One region of the Tateyamaria sp. LSS28 genome, then DNA from elsewhere that is predicted to be linked to it. Evidence: riboswitches for the same ligand, from Rfam matches in the RefSeq annotation. Region 1 holds a riboswitch; the other holds the start of a gene.
What was found. A riboswitch is a leader RNA that binds a small molecule or an ion and turns the genes downstream of it on or off. The one in region 1 is predicted to bind thiamine pyrophosphate.
Positions count from the first base shown of each region.

Region 1 (5,079 bases):
ATCCCAAGCCCGACATTCTGCGCCAGCGTCAGATGTGGGAACAGGTTCCCATCCTGAAACAGCATCGCAATCCCACGCTTGTCCGGCGCGGCAGAAGTTACGTCCTGCCCATCCACCTCGATCCGCCCGGAAGCAATGTCGATATACCCACCAAGGGCGTTAAGCAGCGTGGACTTGCCCGCGCCCGACGGTCCAATCACGGCCACCCTGCACCCACGTTTCACCGCAAAATTCGCGCTCAAGGCAAAGTCGCCCTGCTCGATCCTCAAATCCTCAACCTTCAGCATGTCGCCGCCCCCACGCATCACAAATCCAGAACATGCCAAAAGCCAAAGCGACCAGCACCAGCGCCGCTCCCGCTGCAGCCTCTGTTCGGTAGCTGCCCATCAGCCGGTACATCTGCAACGGCAAGGTCGCCACGTCCGGGTCCGCAAACAGCGCCACAACGCCAAGGTCCCCCACGCTCAACGCCGCGGTCAGCCCCGCAGCAAACCCGATCTGCGGGCGCAACCTCGGCACCAACACAATGCGCCACAGCGCAATGCCGCGCAGCCCAACGCCCATGGTCAGACGACCGTAATCCTTGAACACCTGCCGCATCGGCGGCAGCAGGATGCGCACCGCGAAGGGCAACGCCATCATCGCGTTGATCAAGGCGGTAACGGGCAGTGCAAAGGCCGTGGGCGACACAAAGGGATAGATCAGTATGAACCATCCCGTCCCGATCATCAGGGGCGACGCGACAAGGCCCAACAGCGTCAACGCCTCCGCCCCGCCCCACTTGGCCTGCGCCAGCCACGCGGCCATTGGCAGCGCCAGAACAAGCAATACAAGGGTACTGACACAAGCGACCCAGATCGTCGTCCATGTGGCACTCAGCACGGAAAGGGGCATGTAAAACAGGCCCACTAGGCCGGACAGCGCAATGGACAAAAGCGGCAGCAACAGGAACCCGGCGGCAAGTGTGATCCAGAACGCATCCCCCCATGGGCTGGGCGCATCCCACCGGCGCACCGCCCGGTCGCGCCCGGCTTGCAGTGCAATGGGCGGCAATATCCACAACGCCAACACTGCGGCAGCACCCGCCACGGCCAACTGCAGCAGGCTCAGCACCGCCGCGCGCCCCAGGTCGAAATCAAACTTGAACGCCTGATAGATAGCGAGTTCGATGGTCGTCGCCCGTGGCCCACCACCAAGTGTCAGGGCCACCGCAAAACTGGTCAAACAAATAACAAAGATCAGGGCAAAGGCCCCCGGCACGACCTGCCGCAGGATCGGCCATTCGATGATGCGAAACACCATGCGCGGCGACAAACCAAGTTGCCCCACCATGCGGAACTGCTCGGCCGGGACAGACTGCCAGCCCTGCAAGATCAGGCGCGTGGCAAGGGGCATGTTGAAGAACACATGAGCCAGTACAACACCATGCGCGCCATAGATCGACACCTCGGGCAACCCCAGCAGGCCAAGCCCGGTGTTCAGCCACCCATTGCGGCCAAAGATGGCAAGCAGGCCCAATACGGCGACAATCACCGGCAGAATGAACGGCGCGCCCAGCAACGTCACCAACAGGGTATGGCCCGGCACCCGCCGTCGCGCGAGCGCCCGCGCCACCGGCACGGCCAATAGAACGGAAATCAGCGCTGACAGGAAGGCCTGCCAGACGGTAAAGCGCACCGCCTGCCACTCGGCGGCGCGCAGGCCGGTGGTGGCTTCAATCCGCTGGCTGATGCCGACAAAGGCGGCAATCACCACCGCGACGACGAAGGTCGCCGCGATGATGCCAAGCCATGGGTTTATTGGCTGAGCGCGGCGCGCCATGTCTCAATCGCGTCCGCTTGCAACTGCGCCGCTTCGGTTTCCGAGTAGAACAGGACCTTTTCGGGCAGCGGCAACTCAGTCCATCCCTCAGGCCAATCCGCCTTGGGCAGCGCCGATGGCAGCGACCAGTTGGCGGTCGGAATAATGGTCTGGAAGTCACGCGACATCACATAGGCCAGAAACTGGTCCGCCAGCTCGGGCTGATCGGTGTCCGCAATCTTGCCCACGGTTTCGACCATGAAATAGTGACCTTCGGGGAAGATCGCCGCCTTCTTGGTGAAATCCTCTTCGGCAAACATGTGGTAGGCGGGTGATGTGGTGTAGCTCAGCACCATGTCCGCCTCACCATCCGTGAACAGGCCGTACGAGGCCGACCAATCCTTGGTCACGGTCAGGATGTTATCCGACAGAGATTCCCACACTTCAGCCGAGCGGTCGCCATAGACCGACTGCACCCAAAGCACGAGGGCCAGGCCAGAAATGGACGTGCGCGGATCCTGAATGACAATCTTCACATCATCGGGCAGGTCCAGCAGTGCATCGAAACTGGTGGGTGGCGCGTCCATCGTGGTCTCGTTGTAGATGAACGCCGTGTGCCCGTAGTTGAAGGGCAGGAAGGTGTCATCGGACCATTCAATCGGCAGCGTCAGGGCGCTGTTGTCCTGACCATGCGGCGCAAACAGGTTGGTTGCCCGTGCCTTGGCCGTCACGTCCGATGTCAGTCCAATGACCACATCCGCCTTGGTCCGCTCGCCTTCCAGCAACAAACGCGGCAGCAGGTCACCGGTCGACCATTCCAGATCGCAGGCGCAGATCTTTTCAAACTCGGTCTCGATGATGGGACCAGGGCCCCATTCGGACGTAAAATAGTCGCCTGCATAAACAGTCAGAACAGGGGTGTCGGCCAGCGCCGTCGTGGCGCCCAGCGCGGCGGCCAATGTCAAAGCGTGTTTCATCGCATCCTCCAATGCAGAGGCGGCGGGATAAGGGTCTTGGGGTAAGCCAAACCTTCCCTCCGCCGGTGTTAACCGGTTCAGGTTCTACGGGTTCGCATCGCGCATCTCAGCCTGTCGCCAGGCACCCCGAGGTATTGGCAGGTATAGGAGGGCGCCCGCCAGGTAGCAAGCGCCCTTGCATTTCAATCACGCTCTCTAAAAGTAATGGTCCCGCCAACTGCCATCATAGCGTCCACTGCGCAGGCAACAGCGTTTGAACCGCTTGCCCGATCCACACGGACAGGGATCATTTCGGCCAAGTTTTTCACGAAGTTCCACATCGCCCATGCACCATGCGATCACCGATCTTGACCCGGGTCTCGGACGGGAACGAACGTCTGCGTTTAGCGATCACCTCGAAAGGAGGGACGGTCCTGGGGATCAATGCGTTTTGCCATTTCAGCCTCCATCGGTTTGCATGAGCCGTTCCGTTAGAACAGCACGGCATGCAAAACAACAGATTTTCAATGGACTTGGCATCGCATTCAACGCGGCGTATGTCCTCGTGAACCTTGTCGGAGCGCGTTCATGTCGATCAACAGTTTTGGCCATCTTTTCCGCGTGACCACCTGGGGCGAAAGCCACGGGCCTGCGCTTGGCGCGACGGTCGATGGGTGCCCGCCCGGCGTCGATGTGGACGAGGCGATGCTCCAGCATTGGCTGGACAAGCGCAAACCGGGTCAGAACAAGTATACGACCCAACGGCGCGAACCCGATGCGGTGAAAATCCTGTCGGGTGTGTTCGAAGGCAAGACAACCGGCACCCCAGTGCAGCTGATGATCGAAAACACGGATCAACGGTCAAAGGACTATGGCGATATCGCCGAGAAGTTCCGCCCCGGCCATGCCGACATCACCTACTGGCAGAAATACGGCATCCGCGACTATCGTGGTGGTGGCCGGTCCTCGGCCCGCGAAACAGCCGCTCGCGTGGCCGCCGGTGGGTTGGCGCGGGCAGCCCTCGACATCTTGGTGCCCGGGATCGAAATCAAAGGCTACATGACCCGCATGGGCGCACACGAGATTGATCGGGACCACTTCGACTGGGACCAGATCGACCAGAACCCGTTTTGGGTGCCTGACGCCAAGGTAGCAGAGACATGGGCCGACTACCTGGACGGTTTGCGCAAATCCGGCTCGTCCGTTGGCGCGGTGATCGAAGTCGTCGCGCGGGGTGTTCCCGCAGGCCTCGGGGCCCCGGTTTATGGCAAGTTAGACACTGATCTGGCTGCGGGCATGATGAGTATTAACGCCGTCAAAGGGGTCGAGATTGGCGAAGGCATGTCCGCCGCCATGCTGACGGGCGAGCTGAATGCGGATGAGATCACCATGGGTCCAGATGGCCCCGAATACTCATCCAACCACGCGGGCGGCATCTTGGGTGGCATCTCGACCGGGCAGGACATCATTGTGCGCTTCGCGGTCAAACCAACCTCGTCCATCCTGCAAACCCGCAAGACGATCACCAAGTCAGGCGAAGAGGCTGAGATTATCACGAAGGGTCGTCACGACCCATGTGTTGGCATACGGGCCGTACCAGTGGGCGAGGCAATGATGGCCTGTGTGATCCTGGATCACCTGCTGCTCGATCGCGGTCAGACGGGCGGCGTGCGCGGACCCATCGGCTAGGCCAGCATCACACCAACCGAGCGGACGATATTGTGCAGCGTGTCGTGATCAATCCGCGCGCGCGCCATCGTGCGCAACCCGACATATTGCGCGATGATCATGTCGGCCAGCGCGCCCCGTTCAGCGGTGTTGAGCGTTGCATGTTTCGGCGATGCGCCCAGCGCGACAAAGATACCGTCGCGCAACGCGCCAAGGCCATGAGACACCGCTTTGGCAATCTCGTCATCATAAGTGCTGGGTCCGGCGGCTGCCGTGCACAACAGACAACCACGCGCATCACCGTCGACCACGCGTTGGTATGACCCCCGAAACATGGACATGATACGCTCTGCACCATTGGGGATGGACGGATCGCTCAGCATGGCGACCCCCTCCTGCACAGCTTGGCTTTCATACCGCGCCAGCACCTGTAGAAAGAGTGTCTTCTTGTCGGTGAATGCCTTGTAAAGGCTCCCGCGCGTCAGGCCCATGCCGTCCAACAGGTCAGGCAATGATGCCCCTTCATACCCGCGAGCCCAAAAGACATGCATCGCCTTTTCAAGCGCGTCATCTGTATCAAAGGATCTGGGGCGTGCCATGTGAAGTCTCCGGTGTCTGACACTCAATATAGCATTCGGAACCAAATAGTCCAGAA
Region 1 covers NZ_JCAPFI010000001.1:923,471-928,549, reverse strand. Annotated here, with positions in the region: gene AC53L6_RS04665 (thiamine ABC transporter ATP-binding protein) at 1-287, opposite strand, end outside; gene AC53L6_RS04660 (thiamine/thiamine pyrophosphate ABC transporter permease ThiP) at 274-1,821, opposite strand; gene AC53L6_RS04655 (thiamine ABC transporter substrate-binding protein) at 1,797-2,777, opposite strand; TPP riboswitch at 2,815-2,916, opposite strand; gene AC53L6_RS04650 (SEC-C metal-binding domain-containing protein) at 2,973-3,104, opposite strand; gene aroC (chorismate synthase) at 3,345-4,445, shown strand; gene AC53L6_RS04640 (TetR/AcrR family transcriptional regulator) at 4,442-5,023, opposite strand.

Region 2 (5,079 bases), on a different contig from region 1:
GAAATCTTGTGCCTCGGTCCTGAAACCGTCGTTGCCTTCATCGCGGAACCGGTTGTCGGTGCAACAGCGGGTGCTGTTCCCCCTGCCTCAGGCTATTTCAAACGCGTTCGCGAAATCTGTGACAAGTATGGCGTGCTTTTAATACTTGATGAGGTGATGTGCGGCATGGGCAGAACCGGCACCTTCTTTGCCTGTGAACAGGAACATGTCCGGCCTGACATCGTTGCAATCGCGAAAGGTCTGGGCGGTGGATATCAACCCATTGGTGCAATGCTATGCTCAGAGGCAATTCACGATGCTATTAAGCAAGGAAGCGGCTTCTTCCAACACGGGCACACCTATCTTGGCCACCCAATTGCCTGCGCCGCTGCAAATGCCGTTGTAAACAAGCTGACCGCAGGAGGTCTGACCAAACGTTCTGCGGAAATGGGTCGTTACTTCGAGCAGTCACTCAACGCGGAATTCGGTCAACACCAACACGTCGGCGATATCCGTGGGCGCGGCATGTTTCGCGCGTTGGAACTTGTTAAAGACAAGGACACCAAAGACCCATTTGAACCGGAAAAAGGTCTGGCAAAATCCATCAAGGCAAAGGCGATGGAGAATGGGTTAATCTGTTATCCCAACAGCGGCACAATCGATGGCAAACACGGCGATCACATCTTGCTGGCACCGCCCTACATTTGCACCGAGGCACAGATCGACGAGTTGGTCGAGAAGCTTGCGCAAAGCCTGCAAGACGTTTTGTAAACGCCTGTAAAATTTTAGTTCTGCCAAGGGAACGGTCAACTCACCGTCGTAAGTGGACGCCGAAAAATACTTCTAAAAGAGAGCTATATCGCAAGCGCAGTTCGTCAATAAACTCGTTTAAAAGCTGCGTGTGGTCAGGGTCGAACAAACAGATCACAGCGGTGGCATCAAGTGGGCACAGCGGACGAGAACTGAGGCTTGCTCTGAATCGACGCCCGGTGTCGAGACCATTCACAATGGCGTCCGATCTTGTTTGACTACGTAATCTCACCGTTCTACACCTCGCAGTGCCAGGGGCGCTGCAAAGCTGAGACGTACCCTTTGAACCTGAACCAGATAATGCTGGCGGAGGGAGGTCGCAGGTCACTCAACAATAGGTGACACGTCTCCATTTTCGTCTGCGAAAACGGAGACACTATGGCTTACCAAGACGTATTGACGCCCCTTCGCGATAAGAACCCTCTGGTGCACTGCATCACCAATTATGTCGCGATGAACGTTGCCGCGAATGTTGTTCTCGCTGCGGGCGCATCACCGGCAATGGTGCACGCTCCGGAAGAGATTGCGGATTTCACACCAGTATGCGCGGCCGTGACAATCAACATAGGAACACTTTCCACGTCTTGGGTGGCAAGCATGCTGGCGGCCGCACAATTGGCCAATGACAGTAACATACCATGGGTGTTCGACCCTGTTGCGCATTTCGTCAGTGGATATCGCAAGGCCGTCGCCCAGGATTTGCTGGCGTTACGTCCAACCATCATTCGCGGAAATGCATCCGAGATACTGGCACTTGCCGGAGAGTCCGGCGCTGGCAAAGGGGCTGACAGTGGGGATGCGGTCGAAGCTGCAAAAGGCGCAGCGCAAAACCTCGCTGAAAGATATGACGCAGTAATTGCCGTAACTGGTCCGACTGATTTCGTAACCGATGGCTCTCAGTCGGCCTGGGTTCATGGTGGCTCGCCGATCATGCCCAAGGTCACTGCTTTGGGATGCGCTCAGACCGCGCTGATGGGTGCATATGCTGCAGCAGGCCCAGCCTACCATGCAGCTGTCGGTGCTCTGTCGCATTTCAAGGTTGCAGGATCACAAGCTGCGTCTAAGGCACAAGGCCCCGGTAGCTTTCAGGCGCACTTCCTTGATGCACTGGCGGCAACGCAGCCCGCCGACTTGGCAGGGGCGGTGAGATGATACCAGACATTCGCGTGCACTTGCGGCTATATCTGGTGACCGATCCGCAGCTTTGCCACACTGCGGGCTTGGAGAACACGGTGCGACAGGCCGTGGACGGTGGCGTCACGATGGTTCAACTGCGTGACAAGCATGCGACAACCGCGGCCCGCATCGACATGGCACGCGCGTTGAGGGATGTGCTGTCGGGCACAGGCGTTCCTTTGGTCATCAACGACGACGTCGAGGCTGCGGTTGCAGCGGATGTGGATGGGGCTCATGTCGGTCAGGGCGACATATCAGCCGCTGACGCACGCGCGATGCTGGGGCCGGATAAAATACTTGGGCTCTCTTGTGAGAATGCCCAAGCCGTGCACGCGGTCAATCCCGCAGTCGTGGATTATCTCGGGCTTGGTCCTGTCTTTGGCACGACAACCAAGGCTGATCACAAGCAACCAATCGGCTTTGATGGCTTGGCGGGACTGGTCGCACAGTCTCCACTACCCAACGTCGCGATCGGCGGGCTGAAGGCAAAACACCAGCGTGCAGTTCTTGAAAGCGGCGCCGATGGGCTGGCTGTGGTTTCCGCCATTTGTGGTCAACCGGATGCGACAGCCGCTGCGCGCGCTTTCGCAGAAACGGAGGCAAAATTATGATACCCAATGTCCTGAGTATCGCGGGGTCGGATCCGTCCGGTGGCGCGGGTGTTCAAGCGGATATCAAAGCAATATCCGCAAATGGCGCATTTGCAATGGCAGCGCTGACGGCTTTGACGGCGCAAAACACACGAGGTGTCACCGGCATTCATCTCGTACCACCAGACTTCGTCATGGCTCAAATCAACGCGATCTTCACCGATATTCGAGTGGATGCCGTGAAAATTGGGATGATCGCAAATGCAGAGATCGCCCAAGCCGTTGTGACCACGCTTGACACCTGTAAGGCTCCGGTCGTCGTTGACCCTGTCATGATTGCCAAGGGCGGCGCCGAGCTTCTTCAGGCCGACGCTGTGGACGTTGTCCGGAATCAACTGTTGCCACAGGCAACGCTGTTAACCCCCAACTTGCCAGAAGCAGCGCATCTATTGGGGACCAAAACGGCGGCCACGCGGACCGAAATGGAAGCGCAAGGCCGCGCTTTGACCCGATGCGGACCGGGCGCAGTTTTGATGAAAGGTGGCCATCTTGACGGCCCCGACAGCCCCGATTGCCTCGTCACAGGCCAAGATGTCAGGTGGTTCGAAAGCCCCCGAACAAAGACCCGGAATACCCACGGGACGGGGTGCACGCTGTCTTCGGCATTGGCGGCGCAGCTGGCCAAGGGGCAAGACCTCCCCGCTGCGGTCACAGCTGCCAAAAGCTACGTCACCAGCGCCATTGCCCGTGCAGATGACCTTGCGGTCGGACACGGACACGGACCCACACACCATTTCGCGGCTTTCTACGCCGACGTGAAAGGAACTCACGCATGATACCGATTGTCATCGCAGCCGCCCTGTCGATCTGCGCAACGCCACTTTGGGCTCAAGACAAAATGACCCTTCTGCTGGACTGGTTTGTGAACCCCGACCATGGACCGGCGATCGTTGCACAAGAGAAAGGTTTCTTCGCAGACGTGGATTTGGAGGTTGAGATCATTGCCCCTGCCAATCCGTCTGATCCACCAAAGCTTGTAGCAGCTGGTCAAGCTGACATGGCGATTTCGTATCAACCTCAGCTACACCTGCAAATTCACGAAGGACTGCCTTTGCAACGCGTCGGCACACTGGTCGCAACACCGCTAAACTGCCTTTTAGTGCTTGATGAAGGTCCAATCACATCGCCTGCCGATCTCGAAGGGCGAAAGGTGGGTTTTTCCGTCGGCGGTGTAGAAGAAGCCGTCCTGGGCCATGTCTTGAACACCCATGGCTTGAGCTTGAACGATGTGGAACTGATCAATGTGAACTGGTCTTTGTCCCAGTCCTTGATGTCGGGTCAGGTAGACGCGGTTATCGGTGCCTTCCGCAATTTTGAGCTGAACCAGATGGACATCGAAGGCGTACCCGGCCGCTGCTTCTACGTCGAGGAAGAAGGGCTGCCGCCTTACGATGAACTGATCTACATCGCCAACCCGGGCACAATGAATTCTGACCAGATCCAGCGTTTCCTGGCTGCCACGGAAAAGGCAACACAATACATCATCAATCACCCAGAAGAGAGCTGGGAGATTTTTTCGGGCACGGCGCCTGAGCTGCAGGACGAACTCAACAGACGTGCGTGGGCAGACACATTGCCCCGGTTTGCCTTGCGTCCCTCGGCAGTGGATGTCGGTCGTTACGCCAATTTCGAAACTTTTTTGTTCGAAGCAGGCCTGATCCCACGCATAAATTTGGTTTCCGACATAGCCATCGACGTGATGGCGCAATGAATATGAAACCGTACGGGCAAATCTTTGTCATGTGGCGCAGCGGTTGCCCTGAACCATGGCGGGCTTACACGCATCACAGGTTCGTCGAAGGGTTGCGCGAGGGCACCCTGCCCCGCTCCGCGTTTCTAAACTATCTGATCCAGGATTACGTCTTTCTCGTCCACTTCGCTCGCGCATGGTCCCTCGGCGTCGTCAAAGCGGAAGCATTGGATGAAATGAAGGTCTGCGCGGGCACCGTCGACGCCTTGGTCAATCACGAAATGGCTTTGCACATCAAAACATGTGCAACCGAAGGGATTGATGAAGCTACGTTGTTCAACGCATCCGAGGAGTTCGAAAATCTCGCCTACACGCGTTACGTGATGGATGCCGGGCTACAGGGGGATTTTCTGGATCTGATGGCCGCATTGGCCCCTTGCTGTTTTGGCTATGGAGAGATCGGGGCGCGCTTGGCGCAAGATGCTGCCGCCGATACGCCCTATCATGACTGGATCAACACTTATGCGGGCGAGGATTATCAAACAGTCATGGCCAATGTAGGACGCATGATAGACGCTGCCGTCGCGCGCCGTTTGGGGGAAAACCCGCAACAAGCCGCTCGGTGGGAACACTTGCAGCAGCGCTTTACCACAGCCACAGAGTTGGAGGTGCGCTTTTGGGATATGGGAATGCGGGCAGCGTGACACCGACAGCCCCACCTATCCATATCAACGGCTCCTGCTCTATCGACGGCCTGCCTTTGTTTGGGCCTTT
Region 2 covers NZ_JCAPFI010000003.1:134,458-139,536, forward strand. Annotated here, with positions in the region: gene AC53L6_RS09200 (aspartate aminotransferase family protein) at 1-750, shown strand, start outside; TPP riboswitch at 1,033-1,122, shown strand; gene thiM (hydroxyethylthiazole kinase) at 1,168-1,941, shown strand; gene thiE (thiamine phosphate synthase) at 1,938-2,576, shown strand; gene thiD (bifunctional hydroxymethylpyrimidine kinase/phosphomethylpyrimidine kinase) at 2,573-3,391, shown strand; gene AC53L6_RS09220 (ABC transporter substrate-binding protein) at 3,388-4,326, shown strand; gene tenA (thiaminase II) at 4,323-5,009, shown strand; gene AC53L6_RS09230 (ABC transporter ATP-binding protein) at 5,006-5,079, shown strand, end outside.
Region 2: linked by a shared signal. The riboswitch ahead of thiM (hydroxyethylthiazole kinase) and the one ahead of AC53L6_RS04655 (thiamine ABC transporter substrate-binding protein) in region 1 are both predicted to bind thiamine pyrophosphate.